DNA from 3 places in the Paenibacillus sp. FSL R5-0887 genome. Region 3 is predicted to be linked to each of the others. Evidence: a T-box and tRNA genes for the amino acid it is inferred to sense, from the RefSeq annotation. Region 3 holds a T-box; the other regions hold tRNA genes.
The links. A T-box is a leader RNA that pairs with one kind of tRNA and senses whether it is charged. The one in region 3 lies ahead of metG (methionine--tRNA ligase), so its partner is inferred to be a tRNA-Met.
Positions count from the first base shown of each region.

Region 1: it encodes a tRNA-Met, which carries the amino acid that the T-box ahead of metG (methionine--tRNA ligase) is inferred to sense. The anticodon was not compared.
Region 2: it encodes a tRNA-Met, which carries the amino acid that the T-box ahead of metG (methionine--tRNA ligase) is inferred to sense. The anticodon was not compared.

Region 1 is NZ_JBBOCE010000002.1:1,180,769-1,186,853, reverse strand. Features, by position in the region: rRNA gene MKY14_RS23290 (23S ribosomal RNA) at 59-2,985, shown strand; rRNA gene rrf (5S ribosomal RNA) at 3,131-3,247, shown strand; tRNA gene MKY14_RS23280 (tRNA-Ile) at 3,305-3,381, shown strand; tRNA gene MKY14_RS23275 (tRNA-Asn) at 3,385-3,460, shown strand; tRNA gene MKY14_RS23270 (tRNA-Ser) at 3,466-3,558, shown strand; tRNA gene MKY14_RS23265 (tRNA-Glu) at 3,575-3,646, shown strand; tRNA gene MKY14_RS23260 (tRNA-Val) at 3,653-3,728, shown strand; tRNA gene MKY14_RS23255 (tRNA-Met) at 3,744-3,820, shown strand; tRNA gene MKY14_RS23250 (tRNA-Met) at 3,892-3,968, shown strand; tRNA gene MKY14_RS23245 (tRNA-Asp) at 3,994-4,071, shown strand; tRNA gene MKY14_RS23240 (tRNA-Gln) at 4,088-4,162, shown strand; tRNA gene MKY14_RS23235 (tRNA-Lys) at 4,170-4,245, shown strand; tRNA gene MKY14_RS23230 (tRNA-Leu) at 4,261-4,345, shown strand; tRNA gene MKY14_RS23225 (tRNA-Gly) at 4,353-4,427, shown strand; tRNA gene MKY14_RS23220 (tRNA-Arg) at 4,438-4,514, shown strand; tRNA gene MKY14_RS23215 (tRNA-Pro) at 4,547-4,620, shown strand; tRNA gene MKY14_RS23210 (tRNA-Gly) at 4,633-4,703, shown strand; gene MKY14_RS23205 (YdeI/OmpD-associated family protein) at 4,805-5,269, shown strand; gene MKY14_RS23200 (GreA/GreB family elongation factor) at 5,339-5,794, opposite strand.
Region 2 is NZ_JBBOCE010000001.1:3,961,186-3,967,270, reverse strand. Features, by position in the region: rRNA gene MKY14_RS17685 (23S ribosomal RNA) at 1-1,613, shown strand, start outside; tRNA gene MKY14_RS17680 (tRNA-Asn) at 1,674-1,749, shown strand; tRNA gene MKY14_RS17675 (tRNA-Ser) at 1,753-1,845, shown strand; tRNA gene MKY14_RS17670 (tRNA-Glu) at 1,864-1,938, shown strand; tRNA gene MKY14_RS17665 (tRNA-Val) at 1,994-2,069, shown strand; tRNA gene MKY14_RS17660 (tRNA-Met) at 2,087-2,163, shown strand; tRNA gene MKY14_RS17655 (tRNA-Asp) at 2,189-2,266, shown strand; tRNA gene MKY14_RS17650 (tRNA-Phe) at 2,277-2,352, shown strand; tRNA gene MKY14_RS17645 (tRNA-Thr) at 2,381-2,456, shown strand; tRNA gene MKY14_RS17640 (tRNA-Tyr) at 2,462-2,547, shown strand; tRNA gene MKY14_RS17635 (tRNA-Trp) at 2,554-2,627, shown strand; tRNA gene MKY14_RS17630 (tRNA-His) at 2,651-2,726, shown strand; tRNA gene MKY14_RS17625 (tRNA-His) at 2,770-2,845, shown strand; tRNA gene MKY14_RS17620 (tRNA-Gln) at 2,865-2,939, shown strand; tRNA gene MKY14_RS17615 (tRNA-Gly) at 2,946-3,020, shown strand; tRNA gene MKY14_RS17610 (tRNA-Cys) at 3,030-3,103, shown strand; tRNA gene MKY14_RS17605 (tRNA-Leu) at 3,118-3,196, shown strand; gene MKY14_RS17600 (AraC family transcriptional regulator) at 3,332-4,087, opposite strand; gene MKY14_RS17595 (BMP family ABC transporter substrate-binding protein) at 4,415-5,554, shown strand; gene MKY14_RS17590 (ABC transporter ATP-binding protein) at 5,672-6,085, shown strand, end outside.
Region 3 is NZ_JBBOCE010000001.1:2,064,760-2,070,844, forward strand. Features, by position in the region: gene MKY14_RS09220 (ABC transporter ATP-binding protein) at 1-398, opposite strand, end outside; gene MKY14_RS09225 (LysR family transcriptional regulator) at 549-1,418, shown strand; partial or broken gene metG (methionine--tRNA ligase) at 1,428-3,074, opposite strand; T-box leader at 3,118-3,379, opposite strand; gene MKY14_RS09235 (DUF4362 domain-containing protein) at 3,505-3,969, shown strand; gene htpG (molecular chaperone HtpG) at 4,031-5,911, opposite strand.

The DNA of each region.
Region 1 (6,085 bases), on a different contig from region 3:
TAGCAACTTGTGTAAACAAGTAAATGTTATTAGTGAGATTTTTCTTCGGAAGAATCAAGGTTAAGCTAATAAGAGCACACGGAGGATGCCTAGGCGCCAGGAGCCGACGAAGGACGTGGCGAACAACGAAACTGCCTCGGGGAGCTGTAAGCAAGCTTTGATCCGGGGGTGTCCGAATGGGGAAACCCAGCTGTGGTAATTCGCAGTTACTCATTTCTGAATACATAGGAAATGTAGAGGCAGACCAGGGGAACTGAAACATCTAAGTACCCTGAGGAAGAGAAAACAATAGTGATTCCGTCAGTAGCGGCGAGCGAACGCGGAACAGCCTAAACCTAAGAGCTTGCTCTTAGGGGTTGTGGGACGTCTCACATGGAGTTACAAAGGAATATGGTAGGTGAAGAGGTCTGGAAAGGCCCGCGATAGAGGTAAAAGCCCTGTAACCTAAACTGTGTTCTCTCCGAGACGGATCCCGAGTAGTGCGGGGCACGTGAAACCCCGTATGAATCCAGCAGGACCATCTGCTAAGGCTAAATACTACCTGGCGACCGATAGTGAAACAGTACCGTGAGGGAAAGGTGAAAAGCACCCCGGAAGGGGAGTGAAATAGAACCTGAAACCGTGTGCTTACAAAAAGTCAGAGCCCTATTAATGGGTGATGGCGTGCCTTTTGTAGAATGAACCGGCGAGTTACGTTTAACATGCAAGGTTAAGCCGAGAAGGTGGAGCCGCAGCGAAAGCGAGTCTGAATAGGGCGAATTAGTATGTGGACGTAGACCCGAAACCGTGTGATCTACCCCTGTCCAGGGTGAAGGTGCGGTAACACGCACTGGAGGCCCGAACCCACGTACGTTGAAAAGTGCGGGGATGAGGTGGGGGTAGCGGAGAAATTCCAATCGAACTCGGAGATAGCTGGTTCTCCCCGAAATAGCTTTAGGGCTAGCCTCGGTATAAGAGTAGTGGAGGTAGAGCACTGATTGGGTGCGGGGTCCGCAAGGATTACCAAGCTCAGTCAAACTCCGAATGCCATATACTTATTGCCGGGAGTCAGACAGTGAGTGCTAAGATCCATTGTCAAAAGGGAAACAGCCCAGACCATCAGCTAAGGTCCCCAAGTGTGTGTTAAGTGGGAAAGGATGTGGAGTTGCACAGACAACCAGGATGTTGGCTTAGAAGCAGCCACCATTGAAAGAGTGCGTAATAGCTCACTGGTCGAGTGACTCTGCGCCGAAAATGTAACGGGGCTAAACACACCACCGAAGCTATGGCTAGATACGTATGTATCTGGGGTAGGGGAGCGTTGTGTAGGGGTTGAAGGTGTACTGAAAAGAGCGCTGGACACTACACAAGTGAGAATGCCGGTATGAGTAACGAAAAGATCAGTGAGAATCTGATCCGCCGAAAGCCCAAGGTTTCCTGAGGAAGGCTCGTCCGCTCAGGGTAAGTCGGGACCTAAGGCGAGGCCGAAAGGCGTAGTCGAAGGACAACAGTTTGAAATTACTGTACCACCGTAATCCGCTATGAGCGATGGGGTGACGCAGGAGGGTAGTGACGCGGACTGATGGATGTCCGTCTAAGCAGTGAGGCTGATGTGTAGGCAAATCCGCACATCATTAAGGCTGGGCTGTGATGGGGAGCGAAAATTATAGTAGCGAAGGTCATGATCTCACACTGCCAAGAAAAGCCTCTAGCCAGGAGAAGGTGCCCGTACCGCAAACCGACACAGGTAGGCGAGAAGAGAATTCTAAGGCGCGCGGAAGAACTCTCGTTAAGGAACTCGGCAAAATGACCCCGTAACTTCGGGAGAAGGGGTGCCCCGGTAGTGTGAATAGCACGAGGGGGCCGCAGTGAAAAGGCCCAAGCGACTGTTTAGCAAAAACACAGGTCTGTGCGAAGCCGCAAGGCGAAGTATACGGGCTGACGCCTGCCCGGTGCTGGAAGGTTAAGGGGAGTGGTTAGGGGTAACCCGAAGCTATGAACCGAAGCCCCAGTAAACGGCGGCCGTAACTATAACGGTCCTAAGGTAGCGAAATTCCTTGTCAGGTAAATTCTGACCCGCACGAATGGCGTAACGACTTGGGCGCTGTCTCAACGAGAGATCCGGTGAAATTTTAATACCTGTGAAGATGCAGGTTACCCGCGACAAGACGGAAAGACCCCATGGAGCTTTACTGCAGCTTGATATTGAATTTGGGTACGATCTGTACAGGATAGGTGGGAGCCGTAGAAATCGGAGCGCAAGCTTCGGTGGAGGCGCCGTTGGGATACCACCCTGATCGTATCTAGGTTCTAACCTAGTACCCTTACCGGGTACGGGGACCGTGTCAGGCGGGCAGTTTGACTGGGGCGGTCGCCTCCTAAAGAGTAACGGAGGCGTTCCAAGGTTCCCTCAGAATGGTTGGAAATCATTCGCAGAGTGCAAAGGCATAAGGGAGCTTGACTGCGAGACCTACAAGTCGAGCAGGGACGAAAGTCGGACTTAGTGATCCGGTGGTACCGCATGGAAGGGCCATCGCTCAACGGATAAAAGCTACCCTGGGGATAACAGGCTTATCTCCCCCAAGAGTCCACATCGACGGGGAGGTTTGGCACCTCGATGTCGGCTCATCGCATCCTGGGGCTGAAGTAGGTCCCAAGGGTTGGGCTGTTCGCCCATTAAAGCGGTACGCGAGCTGGGTTCAGAACGTCGTGAGACAGTTCGGTCCCTATCTGTCGTGGGCGCAGGAAATTTGAGAGGAGCTGTCCTTAGTACGAGAGGACCGGGATGGACGTACCGCTGGTGCACCAGTTGTTCCGCCAGGAGCATGGCTGGGTAGCTACGTACGGACGGGATAAGCGCTGAAAGCATCTAAGCGTGAAGCCCCCCTCAAGATGAGATTTCCCAATTAGTAAGACCCCTTGAAGACGACGAGGTAGATAGGTTGGAGGTGGAAGTGCAGCAATGCATGGAGCTGACCAATACTAATCGGTCGAGGGCTTATCCTAAAAATACCCCAAAAAGTGAAGAAGAAGCTGCGAAGCTAATTCCGAATACTTTCCGGGGGCCCCGAAGAGATGACGGGCGACGCAAATTCAATTCGGATTCAGTTTTCAGGCGATTAAGCCTGAGCATTTACGCTGTAAATGCCCGTTTGGTGGCGATAGCGGAGGGGTTCCACACGTACCCATCCCGAACACGACCGTTAAGCCCTCCAGCGCCGATGGTACTTGGACCGAAGGGTCCTGGGAGAGTAGGACGCCGCCAAGCGGACAACCACATTACCCGTGGTATTTTTTTTGCCCTTAATATTAATATGTCTTAGAAGGGCCTTTAGCTCAGCTGGTTAGAGCGCACCCCTGATAAGGGTGAGGTCGGTGGTTCGAGTCCACTAAGGCCCACCATATTCCCTGATAGCTCAGTTGGTAGAGCACTCGACTGTTAATCGAGTTGTCACAGGTTCGAGTCCTGTTCGGGGAGCCATTTATGGAGAGGTGTCCGAGTTTGGCCGAAGGAGCACGATTGGAAATCGTGTAGGCGCCACAAGCGTCTCGAGGGTTCGAATCCCTCTCTCTCCGCCATAAAAATTATTAGCATGGCCCGTTGGTCAAGGGGTTAAGACACCTCCCTTTCACGGAGGTAACATGGGTTCGAATCCCATACGGGTCATATCATGGAGGCTTAGCTCAGCTGGGAGAGCATCTGCCTTACAAGCAGAGGGTCGGGGGTTCGATCCCCTCAGCCTCCACCATATTATTTTCACTGACGCGGGGTGGAGCAGCCCGGTAGCTCGTCGGGCTCATAACCCGAAGGTCGCAGGTTCAAGTCCTGCCCCCGCAACCAATTTACTCTTATACATTATGTTTAGGGATAAGCTGGTATGGTGAAAATGAATAGTATATACTTATTAATGACGCGGGGTGGAGCAGCCCGGTAGCTCGTCGGGCTCATAACCCGAAGGCCGCAGGTTCAAATCCTGCCCCCGCAACCAATTTACACTTATGCATTATGTCTATGGAACCGTGGTGTAGTTGGCCTAACATGCCTGCCTGTCACGCAGGAGATCGCGGGTTCGAATCCCGTCGGTTCCGCCATTTAGTTAATTATTATTGGGGATTAGCCAAGCGGTAAGGCAACGGACTTTGACTCCGTCATGCATAGGTTCAAATCCTATATCCCCAGCCATTTATGAGAGCCATTAGCTCAGTTGGTAGAGCACCTGACTTTTAATCAGGGTGTCGAAGGTTCGAGTCCTTCATGGCTCACCATTTTTTTTTAAGTGTGCGCGTGTGGCGGAATTGGCAGACGCACCAGACTTAGGATCTGGCGTTTCACGACGTGGGGGTTCGAGTCCCTTCACGCGCACCATGTTTTTGCGGACGTGGCTCAGCGGTAGAGCATCGCCTTGCCAAGGCGAGGGTCGCGGGTTCGATTCCCGTCGTCCGCTCCATATAGATTTTGCGCCCTTAGCTCAGCTGGATAGAGCGTTTGACTACGAATCAAAAGGCCGGGAGTTCGAATCTCTCAGGGCGCGCCATTTTTATTACTAAGCAGTTATAGTATTGTTAACGGGATGTAGCTCAGCTTGGTAGAGCACCTGGTTTGGGACCAGGGGGTCGCATGTTCAAATCGTGTCATCCCGATTTTATACCTTTGCGGGTGTAGTTCAATGGTAGAACTTCAGCCTTCCAAGCTGATAGCGTGGGTTCGATTCCCATCACCCGCTTATAAAGAGAAACACCTGCCGGTATTAGGCGGGTGTTTTTTTGTATAGTTAAGCACGTATGGATACAATAGGAACTAGAGATTTTATTTGAGGAGGGGCCAATGTTTGAATTTGAAGCAAGGTTAGTCAGACCAGATACGAATGGGAGTTGGACATATCTTACGGTTCCTTTTGACGCTGAACAAATATATGAAACTAAATCAAGGATACAAGTTAAAGGAAGCCTGAATGACATTCCCTATAGAGGAACACTCATGCCGCATGGTAATGGGAAACATTTTATGGTCGTGAAAAAAGAACTGCGAGACTTAGCCCATGCTCAACCTGGAGATATAGTTCGGGTGACAATGGAACAAGATCATCAATTGCGAGAGATAGAAGCTCCAGAAGATTTTCTGGACGCACTAAGCAGCAATGAGCAGGCAGAGGTATATTATAACAGCTTGGCTTATTCCTATCGGAAGGAATATGTGAGCTGGATCGAAGGGGCGAAAAGACCGGAAACCAGAGCAGCAAGGATCCAGAAGTCAGTTAATAAGCTGGAAGAAGGTTTGAGGCTTAAATAATAGAACAGCGTCCTCCTCCTTAATATCTGGAAAGGGACGCTGCTGTAGTGGCTATATAAGGGATCGTCCTTATATAAGAACGCCTACTTCACCATTATTCACGAACTTAATGCTTTCGATCTTCACCTCTAGTTGACCTGAAGGAATCGCTAGCTGACAAGTACTGCCGAGCTCAGCCAGCAGCAGCTGCATGCCTATAGGTGACAACATAGAAATCTTGTTATCGTTAGGTTCTGCTTGGTTAGGAAATACGATGGTATAGATATCTGTAGTATTATCGTCCAAGTAACGAAGCTGCAGCTGACTTCCGATAAAGACCTGTGAATTTAAATCTTCACCATTGAACTCAGTTAGTAATTGTTCCAGCTCGGAGCAATAACGGGATAACAGCGTTTCAGCGTTGCTTCTATCCTTGCTCCGTACCGGAAAGTATTGATTTAGAAATGCGATTTTTTCCTCATCAAAATAGATAAGCTGCTGAAGCAGCTGTGTCCGTGAGCCTTCATAGATAAGACTATGGTTCATAGTAGATTTCACCCCCTCTAAGTAGCACATTCCTTGTAAACCTGTTATGGTGTGTTGCCATCTTAAAATCCCTCCTATACAAATAGAGGTCCCCCAATGGAGACCTTCTGATCAGTATACCAGCTTCTATTTGTAAATCCAATCCATTTTAAAAGGGGAATTAAAACCTTCTAAATATTGTAATGAAAACCTTTGACTATTACATACTTGGGTGCTATGATAGGCTGATGCATAGGCATTTCGTAGAAAACTGCGAAATGCCTATACTGTATTTTGAAGATATTTTTACAT
Region 2 (6,085 bases), 1.9 Mb from region 3:
GAAAAGATCAGTGAGAATCTGATCCGCCGAAAGCCCAAGGTTTCCTGAGGAAGGCTCGTCCGCTCAGGGTAAGTCGGGACCTAAGGCGAGGCCGAAAGGCGTAGTCGAAGGACAACAGTTTGAAATTACTGTACCACCGTAATCCGCTATGAGCGATGGGGTGACGCAGGAGGGTAGTGACGCGGACTGATGGATGTCCGTCTAAGCAGTGAGGCTGATGTGTAGGCAAATCCGCACATCATTAAGGCTGGGCTGTGATGGGGAGCGAAAATTATAGTAGCGAAGGTCATGATCTCACACTGCCAAGAAAAGCCTCTAGCCAGGAGAAGGTGCCCGTACCGCAAACCGACACAGGTAGGCGAGAAGAGAATTCTAAGGCGCGCGGAAGAACTCTCGTTAAGGAACTCGGCAAAATGACCCCGTAACTTCGGGAGAAGGGGTGCCCCGGTAGTGTGAATAGCACGAGGGGGCCGCAGTGAAAAGGCCCAAGCGACTGTTTAGCAAAAACACAGGTCTGTGCGAAGCCGCAAGGCGAAGTATACGGGCTGACGCCTGCCCGGTGCTGGAAGGTTAAGGGGAGTGGTTAGGGGTAACCCGAAGCTATGAACCGAAGCCCCAGTAAACGGCGGCCGTAACTATAACGGTCCTAAGGTAGCGAAATTCCTTGTCAGGTAAATTCTGACCCGCACGAATGGCGTAACGACTTGGGCGCTGTCTCAACGAGAGATCCGGTGAAATTTTAATACCTGTGAAGATGCAGGTTACCCGCGACAAGACGGAAAGACCCCATGGAGCTTTACTGCAGCTTGATATTGAATTTGGGTACGATCTGTACAGGATAGGTGGGAGCCGTAGAAATCGGAGCGCAAGCTTCGGTGGAGGCGCCGTTGGGATACCACCCTGATCGTATCTAGGTTCTAACCTAGTACCCTTACCGGGTACGGGGACCGTGTCAGGCGGGCAGTTTGACTGGGGCGGTCGCCTCCTAAAGAGTAACGGAGGCGTTCCAAGGTTCCCTCAGAATGGTTGGAAATCATTCGCAGAGTGCAAAGGCATAAGGGAGCTTGACTGCGAGACCTACAAGTCGAGCAGGGACGAAAGTCGGACTTAGTGATCCGGTGGTACCGCATGGAAGGGCCATCGCTCAACGGATAAAAGCTACCCTGGGGATAACAGGCTTATCTCCCCCAAGAGTCCACATCGACGGGGAGGTTTGGCACCTCGATGTCGGCTCATCGCATCCTGGGGCTGAAGTAGGTCCCAAGGGTTGGGCTGTTCGCCCATTAAAGCGGTACGCGAGCTGGGTTCAGAACGTCGTGAGACAGTTCGGTCCCTATCTGTCGTGGGCGCAGGAAATTTGAGAGGAGCTGTCCTTAGTACGAGAGGACCGGGATGGACGTACCGCTGGTGCACCAGTTGTTCCGCCAGGAGCATGGCTGGGTAGCTACGTACGGACGGGATAAGCGCTGAAAGCATCTAAGCGTGAAGCCCCCCTCAAGATGAGATTTCCCAATTAGTAAGACCCCTTGAAGACGACGAGGTAGATAGGTTGGAGGTGGAAGTGCAGTAATGCATGGAGCTGACCAATACTAATCGGTCGAGGGCTTATCCTATACGTAGAATGCAGATTCGTTTCGGATTCAGTTTTCAGGCATCAAGCCTGGTATGAATATTCCCTGATAGCTCAGTTGGTAGAGCACTCGACTGTTAATCGAGTTGTCACAGGTTCGAGTCCTGTTCGGGGAGCCATATGGAGAGGTGTCCGAGTTTGGCCGAAGGAGCACGATTGGAAATCGTGTAGGCGCCACAAGCGTCTCGAGGGTTCGAATCCCTCTCTCTCCGCCACAAATTTTTAATTAGTATGGCCCGTTGGTCAAGGGGTTAAGACACCTCCCTTTCACGGAGGTAACATGGGTTCGAATCCCATACGGGTCACCAAATTTTCACTTGATTTATCCTAGTGGACTTTGGTACAATAACAATTGTTGTTTATGGAGGCTTAGCTCAGCTGGGAGAGCATCTGCCTTACAAGCAGAGGGTCGGGGGTTCGATCCCCTCAGCCTCCACCATAACACTTTCTTACTGACGCGGGGTGGAGCAGCCCGGTAGCTCGTCGGGCTCATAACCCGAAGGCCGCAGGTTCAAATCCTGCCCCCGCAACCAATTAACTTAAGCAATTATATCTTTTGGAACCGTGGTGTAGTTGGCCTAACATGCCTGCCTGTCACGCAGGAGATCGCGGGTTCGAATCCCGTCGGTTCCGCCATTTTCATCATGGCTCGGTAGCTCAGTCGGTAGAGCAGAGGACTGAAAATCCTCGTGTCGGCGGTTCGATTCCGTCCCGAGCCACCATTTATCATCACAAAAGAATGAGTGCCATGCCGGTGTAGCTCAATTGGTAGAGCAACTGACTTGTAATCAGTAGGTTGGGGGTTCAAGTCCTCTCGCCGGCACCATCCTTGGAGGATTAGCGAAGTGGCCAAACGCATCAGACTGTAAATCTGCTCACGTGAGTGTTCGGTGGTTCGAATCCATCATCCTCCACCAGTTTTTAGGGGCATAGTTTAAAGGTAGAACAACGGTCTCCAAAACCGTTGGTGTGGGTTCAATTCCTGCTGCCCCTGCCAAGTTCTTTCTAAAGTTTAATATGGCGGCCGTGGCGAAGGGGTTAACGCACCGGATTGTGGTTCCGGCATTCGTGGGTTCGAGACCCATCGGCCGCCCCATTTACTTTAAAATGAATAATGGCAACAATATCAACTTAATATGGCGACTGTGGCGAAGGGGTTAACGCACCGGATTGTGGTTCCGGCATTCGTGGGTTCGAGACCCATCAGTCGCCCCATTTTACTTTAAAATGTTATTGGGGATTAGCCAAGCGGTAAGGCAACGGACTTTGACTCCGTCACTCATAGGTTCGAATCCTATATCCCCAGCCATTTTATGCGGACGTGGCTCAGCGGTAGAGCATCGCCTTGCCAAGGCGAGGGTCGCGGGTTCGATTCCCGTCGTCCGCTCCAAGTTTTCATGGCGCCATAGCCAAGTGGTAAGGCAAAGCTCTGCAAAAGCTTTATCCCCAGTTCAAATCTGGGTGGCGCCTCCATTTAGTTCATATGTGCCGGCGTGGCGGAATGGCAGACGCGCTCGACTCAAAATCGAGTGGGAAACCGTGGAGGTTCGAGTCCTCTCGCCGGTATCTTAAAAAGGTTTGTAAGAATGCTTTTATAAGCAATCTTACAAACCTTTTTCTTTATGTCCTTGGGTTTACAGCAGTAAGCCGTTGAATAGAGAGTTTCTCTATTTCAACGGCTTTTTTTAATCTGATTAGTGATTAACCTGATTGATTATTAATGCGGAATGCTCGCGGGGTAAGACCTATTTCTCGTTTGAACATATTGCAGAATTGGGCATCGTTCACAAAACCTGCAGCAGCAGATACTTCAGAGATTTGCATCTGAGTATGACGTAATAGAGATTTTGCATAATCCAGGCGTTTTAACAGCAAATACCGCAGGGGTGAAGACCCGAAACGTTCTTTAAATAGATGGCGAAAACGATCGTAACTATATCCGGACATTTCTGATAGTGTTTCGACGGACAATTTATGGCGATAATGCTCATTCATATAATTAAGGACATATTGTACTCGATCTTCTGTTGGGGATTGATATCCAGAGGCACTAAGAAGCCTCATAAGATGGACGGTAATCTCGCTCATTTGTAGGTTTAGAAGCTCAGAGAATCCGTCTTGCTTGCGTGTAAACTCTGCTTTCATTCGCAGCAGGATTTGAAGAACGGTCTGATCTTTATCATCTTCATATACGCCGAGCAGATTACTCATATTAGGGTGTTCTGAGTGGAAGCCTACAAATAATACATTTGCATCCTCACGGTGGTGCTCGTCATGTTTATGATTGGGTGGCACAAGCGCGAAAGAAGAGGAGCGAAAATGGTAACTTCGTGGGCCAACATTGGTTGTCCCTACCCCCTGTAAATAATAGACTAGTTCGTAGCATTCATGCTGGTGTGGAGGGATATAAGTATTTAGCTCATGTGTGGCACTTACAATATATAGAACACGATCCATGATGATCCTCCAATACTTATGTTTTAGCCGAATCGTACAAAACAATGACCGAAATCATATAATTATTTTTAATAATATTTGTTATGATCGTATCAATAAATCCGAAAGTTCGCAACCTGACTGGCCATCTCGTTCGGAAATAAAGCGGATTATTAATAATAATGGTATTTTTATTGCTATTTTTGAGCCTAAACGTTAAGTTTATTACTTTTAATGATACTTTATTTGGAAAAAAGAGAATTTCCATTTGAACCGTGAATTATACAATGGGTGAAGATGGGATTCTGCGGATTACTAACCAACTAAAATTAGGGGTGGAATAGAGTAATGAATAAAAAAGTTCTTTCTTTGTTGTTATTAATGGTGATGGTTCTGGTCACAGCATGTGGGAATAACACGTCCAATAATGGTTCTTCAACGAATACTGGATCCAAAGCGGACGAAGGCGGAGAAACAGGTGCAGGGGATAAACTCAAGGTTGTATTGCTGATTCCGGGGACACTTGGGGATAAATCATTTTTTGATTCCGCTAATAACGGCTTGCAAAAGGTTAAGGATGAACTTGGTGCAGTAACAAAGGTTGTTGAAATGGGCGTTGATAAAACGAAATGGGAGCCTACATTTAACGATATCGCTTCCGAGGATTGGGATGTAATTATTTCTGGCGGTTCTGAAATTACAGAGATGTTTAATGCAACGGCAGAATTGTATCCAGACAAAAAATTCATTAATTATGATACCGACATCGATGAAGCACCAGATAACATGTACAACATGTCTTATGCGACAAATGAAGTATCTTTCTTGGCAGGTGCCGTAGCAGCATTAGCTACACAATCGGATATGCCGAATGCTACCCCTGAGAATGTGATTGGGTTTGTCGGCGGTATGGATATTCCGGGGATTAATGCTTTCTTGGTCGGTTACATTCAAGGTGCTCAGTACGTTGATCCTGATGTAAAAGTGGCTGTGTCGTACGCTGGTGATTTTGTTAACCCTGCAAAAGGTAAGGAGCTGTCTCTAATTCAATATAACTCCGGTGTGGATGTTATTTTTAACGTGGCTGGGGGTACAGGTCTTGGGATCTTTGACGCAGCTAAAGAGAAGAAAAAATATGCAATTGGTGTAGACTCCGATCAGGCAATGTTGATTAACGATACGGATAGTGAAAAAGCAAATCTAATCGTTACTTCATCTATTAAAAAGATTGATACGGCTATTCTAGGTGCAGTGAAGAGATTGCAAGAGGGTACGCTAGAAATGGGCAAACGTGATGTATTGAGCTTTGTAGATGATGGTGTAGGTATTGCTGAGAATGATATTTATAAAAATGTATTCCCGGCTGATCTTCAGGCCAAGGTTGAAGAAGTGAAGCAAAAGCTGATCAATAAAGAAGTTAAAGTGGATAATGCGATGGGGATGGAAACCGCAGAGGTAGAAGCTATTCGTAACGCAGTTAAGCCTTAAGCTTTAAATCTTAAGATCAGTTCTATAGAGTTAAACCTACAGTTGGAGATTCTTCTAGTCAGGGGAATTCCAGCTGTATATTTTTGCAGACCTCCAAGTTGAAAGGCGTTGAGACCTATGTACACAGCTCTGCTGGAAATGCGGGGAATTACCAAGGTATATCCCAATGGCGTCGTTGCAAATAAAGACGTGCATTTTTCTTTACGTGAGGGAGAAATACATGCGATTGCAGGTGAGAACGGTGCAGGTAAATCGACTTTAATGAAGATTATGTTCGGCATGGAAGAGCCAAGTGAAGGCGAGATCTATATCAAGGGTGAAAAAGTAAAGCTGCAATCCGCTCAGGACGCCATTGATAGAGGCATCGGCATGGTCCACCAGCATTTCATGTTGGTACCTTCTTTTACGGTGGCAGAGAATATGGTGCTGGGTATGGAGCCGCGCAGAGGAGTTGGCATTAATTATGCCGAGGCTGTGCGCATGACGGAAGAGACCGCAAGGAAATACAATCTGGCAGTGGATCCAAAGGCA
Region 3 (6,085 bases):
AGACGAATTAGCATAGCCACAGCAATTTGCAGCTGGTTTACGTCATTGGTAATCCGATTAATCAGTGTAGGTGTACCTAAGGTATCCAGCTCAGCATACGACAAAGAGGTGATATGTCTAAACATCTTATTGCGTAGTGTCGTACCGAATCCCTGTGAAGCCCGGGCTGCATAGTATTGGCATACCATGGAGCAGCCGAAGCCAAGCAGTGACATCAGCACCATTAGGCCACCCATGCGGTAAACATAGGCGCTGTCATGATTACCAACCCCGTTGTTGATGATCAATGCGACAATGGTAGGCAAAATCAGCTCCAGAATCGCTTCCATCAGTTTGAAGATCGGTCCAATGATCGCTTCTTTTTTGTACGGCTTTAAATATACTGCAATTTTGAACAAATTCATCCACACCCAACATAAGAAGTATTTAACCACTTGAAATATGTATAAGAACAGTTATGATTATGGCATATCTACTCACATATTAATAATATTGGATTCGTATCGCTCCCATACGATTAGCATATCTCAAGTTCGGAGGATTTTTATATGGATATTAGACAACTTAAATATTTTATGGCGATAGCTGAGGAAGGACAGATTACATCTGCAGCCAAAAAACTGCAAATGGCCCAGCCTCCGCTGAGCCAGCAGCTAAAGCTCCTAGAGGAAGAACTCGGTGTAAAGCTAGTGGAACGGGGTCCACGCAGCGTGCAGCTCACTGAAGCTGGAGCCATATTGCGGGACCGTGCCCAACAAATCCTGGAGCTGGCAGATTCCACTGCCCGTGAGCTCACTGATTTTGTCAAAGGTTTAAAAGGAACCCTAGCCATTGGTACAGTTTCCTCCTCTGGAGCTACGTTGCTTCAAGATCGGCTATGTGAGTTCCACAAAACGTATAAAGGTGTGAAATTTGAGATTCATGAAGGAAATACCTTTAGAATCATTGACCTCCTGAATAAAGGTATTGTCGAAGTCGGAATTGTTAGGACACCCTTTAATGGTACAAATTTAGAATGTCTTTACACACAAGCTGAACCTATGATTGCCGTAATGACACCTGAGTATGACTGGAAAACGGATGAAACCTTTATTGAGATCGGTGAGCTAAAGGATAAGCCACTTATTATCTACCGCCGTTTTGAGCAGCTTATCCGGGAAACATGTCTTGAGAACGGCTTTGATCCGCTGATTTTCTGTATGAATGATGATGCTAGAACAACATTGCTCTGGGCAAACGCTGGTCTTGGCATCGGAATCATCCCCAAATCCGCTTTCGAATTAACGAGTAACCATAATTTGATCTATAAAGAAATCAGTAGTGAATCACTACGCACGCGGGTCGCCGCCGTCTGGATTAAGGATAAATACTTATCATCATTGGCTTCCAAGTTTATTGAAAGCTTCAGGAATGGATAAATACCAGCTCTATTTATTCACTTGCTGTTGATCTAGCCTATCCTCTTCTTCTTTAATACGGCTAATATCAATTCGTTCAAACAATAATTGTAAATCAGTAACCTGTTGGTAAGGGTGCACCGAGCAAGGCTGCCAATTCGGTAGTTCTAACGACAGGAACCCCCTGATCTTGTCACAAGAGAACGGTAGAAACGGATGCAACAAATTCGCTAAGTTCGCAATAATCTGCACACATGTGTATATTGCAGAATCACAAGAAACCTGATCCTCTTTTATCTGTATCCATGGTTTTTGCAGATCGAAATACTGGTTTGCCTTGCGCACATAAGAAAAAATAAACTCCAGCGCATCTTTTAGATTCCCAGCCTCAATAAGCCGTCCTGATTCCAGATACAAGAGGTCAATATTGTCCTTCCACCCCTTATCTAATTGCCCATTTGGCACTTTCCCTTCATAAAACTTATCTATAAAAGCCAATGAACGGTTCACAAAGTTACCAAATGCTCCAAGCAGCTCTCCATTATGGCTATAAATAAACTCTCTCCAGGAAAAATCCGTGTCCCGCTTCTCAGGTCCATTGGCAATTAAGAAATAACGAATAGAATCTGGCTGATACCGCTCTAAAATATCAGGTACCCAGACCGCCCAATTTCGGCTAGTGGAGAATTTCTGCCCTTCAAGGGTTAAATATTCGCTAGATATAATCCTGTCCGGTAAATGCAGACCTCCTGCTCCTAATAACACAGCCGGCCATATTAAAGTGTGAAAAGGAATATTGTCTTTACCATGCACATAATAAGCGGTAATCGCCCCTTTTTCCTCTAACCAAAAATCCTCCCAGTTTCCTCCGGACTGTGCAGCCCACTGCTTACTGGCTGATAAATAACCACTTACCGCCTCAATCCAAACATAAATTTTTTTATCTTCAAATCCAGCCACAGGAACATCTACACCCCAAGACAAGTCTCTTGTTACCGCGCGGTCCTGCAGCTCTTCTTGTAAATAACGTTTGGTCAGTTTTATAGCGTTTTCTCTCCAAAATTGTGCTTCCTCTACATATTCCGTTAATTCAGACTGAAAATTAGATAAGCTAAGATAATAATGTTCTGTCGGCCTTTCTGTTGGTGTATTCCCACATAATTTGCAGACTCTGTCTAACAAATCGGCAGGATCTAGAATCGTAGAACAATAATCACATTGATCCCCTCGCGCCCGCTCACCACATACCGGACAAGTCCCTTCCACATATCTGTCTGGCAAAAAGCGCTGATCCACCTCGCAGTAACATTGAGCAATGGTTTTTTTTTATAAATGACCATTCTCTAGCAGCTTTGTAAACAACGCTTGCACAACCTTATGATGCTGCTGTTGATCCGTTCGAGTATATAGATCATAACTAAATCCCAGCTGTTCAAAACACTTCAGAAACTCTTCATGATATCTGCTTGCAAAAGCTCCCGGCGTAATCCCTTCATTCGCAGCCTGAACTGCTACGGGTGTGCCATGGCAATCACTGCCTGATACATATAATACGTTATCCCCTTTGGAGCGAAAATATCGTGCCAGCACATCCCCAGGCAACACACTTGATAATCTCCCCAGATGTAAAGATCCATTCGCATACGGCCAAGCGCCACCTATAAACACATTACTCATTAACCTTCTCCTCCTTTTTTTAGACAACAAAAAACTCCCATCCACAAAGGACGAGAGTTCTACTCACGTGTTACCACCTAATTTTATAAATGCCTCATGACATTTACCTCTTCAGGTACGACGTTAATTAACGTTTATACCCTAGCACTGTAACGGATGCAGGTTCCGGCGCAGCCTACAACCCATAAGGTTTCGATGCGCAGCTCTGAGACCATATTCCCAAGGGTTTTCTTTACTCCTTTTCAGCGACCGGAGCTCTCTGTTGAAAGAATTGCCGTGGTACTCTTTCTCTTCTTTGCTTTTACATATTCAAGTTAGAGAAAATAATACTCAATTTGTTGTTTATTGTCAATGTGAAACATCAAGCTCTCTGTAACTTTTCCAGTTAATCTCCGTCTTTTATATAAATACGTTACAAGGAGGTCCCTCAGTGAAAAAAGTAAATTTGCTTACACTCTCTGTTCTTTTACTAGCAGGAGTATGGGGTTGTTCCGATAATAAAGTTAATTCTGTTCCCAAAAGTGAACCCTATACTTCCAAAGAAGCCATCAGTAGAGGGGATATTGTTTCTTTTGAAAAAGTGTACAACCTCGATAAATTCGAGAAATTTATAACTAATCTCTCCAGCAAAAAAGCAGACAATATACGCGTTACAAGTTACACAGATGAAGGCGATCCCATATTTAAGGATTTAAAATTTGACGGTAACGTGATTAATTACAGCTATGATACTTCTAATGATGCATTTGGTGGAAGCAACACAGGAGTCAGAACCGATACCTGCTCCGAAGTGACGAGTAAAAAAAGCACACAAGGTGAAATTATCTATTCGATCAGCGGTTGCACAAATAATGACTCTGAAATTGATTACTACCTTTTTCGCACAACAAAATGAAATACTGAAATAAAAAAGACCACCCAATCATAATACAATTGGATGGTCTCTGTACTTCATATTATTTCATGATTTTGCAAATATCATTGGTGAACTGAACAGGATCACTAACCTGTAGACCTTCGATCAACAGGGCTTGGTTGTACAGCAGGTTCGTGTATAAACCGAGCTTTTCTTTGTCGTTCTCTGCTGCCGCCTTCAAGGACTGGAACACTTCGTGATGGATGTTGATTTCGAGTACCTTATCCGCTTGCACCTCTTGGCCATTCGGCATCGATTTCAGGATTTTTTCCATCTCGATTGTCAGTTCACCTTCAGCAGAGAGACATACCGGATGAGTCTTTAAACGTTTGGAAGCTTTGACATTTTTCACTTTGCCGGACAGGATGTCCTTCATCGCTTCAAAAAGCTCCTTGTTTTCGTTCTCTTCCGCTTCCGTTGGCTTGTCCGCTTCGTCGGCTTCGATCCCCAGATCTCCGCTGGATACGGATTTAAATTCTTTTTCCTTATAAGACTGAATCATCTTGATCGCAAATTCATCAATATCATCAGTGAAGTAGAGAATTTCATACCCTTTATCCGATACAAGCTCGGTTTGCGGGAGCTTCTCGATTCTGTCGATCGACTCTCCGGAAGCATAGTAGATATATTTCTGATCTTCTGGCATTCTTGAGACGTATTCGTCCAGCGTAACCAGCTTCTTCTCCTTAGAGGAGTAGAACATCAACAAATCTTGAAGGGTGTCTTTGTGCATCCCATAATCGTTATAGACACCAAACTTAAGCTGTCTGCCAAAAGCATTATAGAACTGCTCATATTTCTCTCTTTCATCCTTCAGCAGGCTTTGCAGTTGGCTTTTCACTTTATTCTTAATGTTCTTAGCGATCAGAGTCAGCTGACGGTCATGCTGGAGCATCTCTCTGGAAATGTTCAAGGAAAGATCCTCTGAGTCCACCATACCTTTTACAAAGCTGAAGTAATCAGGCAGCAGATCCGCACATTTGTTCATAATCAGCACACCATTGGAATAGAGCTCAAGACCTTTTTCATATTCCTTTGTGTAATAGTCAAACGGCGTATTTTCTGGAATGAACAGGATTGCATTGTACACTACAGCACCATCAGCACTGATATGAATATGTTTAAGCGGCTTATCGAAGCCGTAACGTTTCTCTGCATAGAAGTTATCATAGTCTTCTGTAGTCAGCTCGCTTTTGTTCTTGCGCCAGATAGGCACCATGCTGTTTACGGTTTGTTCTTGAATAACTTCTTCGAACTCGTTCTCCGTGCCTTCTTTTGGCTTTTGCTCCTTCACGTCCATTTTAATTGGGAAACGAATGAAGTCGGAGTATTTTTTAATGATGGATTTCAGGCGGTATTCTTCCAAATATTCATCATATTGATCTTCTTCCGTATTCTCTTTAATCTTCAAAATCACATCAGTGCCGACAGAATCCTTCTCGACAGTCTCGATGGTATAGCCCTCAGCGCCCTTAGACTCCCATTTAAAGGCCTCGTCACTGCCTAATGCCTTACTGATCACTATAACGTCATCAGCCACCATAAACGCAGCGTAGAAGCCCACCCCGAACTGCCCGATGATGTTGTGGCCATCTTTAGCTTCGTTCTCTTTCTTAAAAGCAAGAGATCCACTCTTCGCGATTGTACCTAAGTTATTCTCCAGCTCCTCTTGTGTCATCCCGATACCTGTATCGGAAATCGTCAAGGTTCTGTTCGCCTTATCGGCGGTCACTTTAATATAATAATCCTCTTTATTGAAGACCAGGCCTTCATCAGCTAATGCTTTGTAATAGATCTTATCAATCGCATCACTTGCATTGGAAATCAGCTCACGCAGGAATATTTCCCGTTGTGTATAAATGGAGTTAATCATCATTTCCAGCAATCTTTTCGATTCGGCTTTAAACTCTTTTTTGGCCATGAATAAATAAATCTCCTTTCAAAATAACCTTCTTATCCAGCACATCGTGATTAGCACTCTTCTTAGATGAGTGCTAATTCTTCTTTTTATATAACATAAACTCATTTTCAATGTCAATATTTACAGCGACTTTCATTAAATAAAGCTGTATTTTGCATACAAATTTAGGATTTG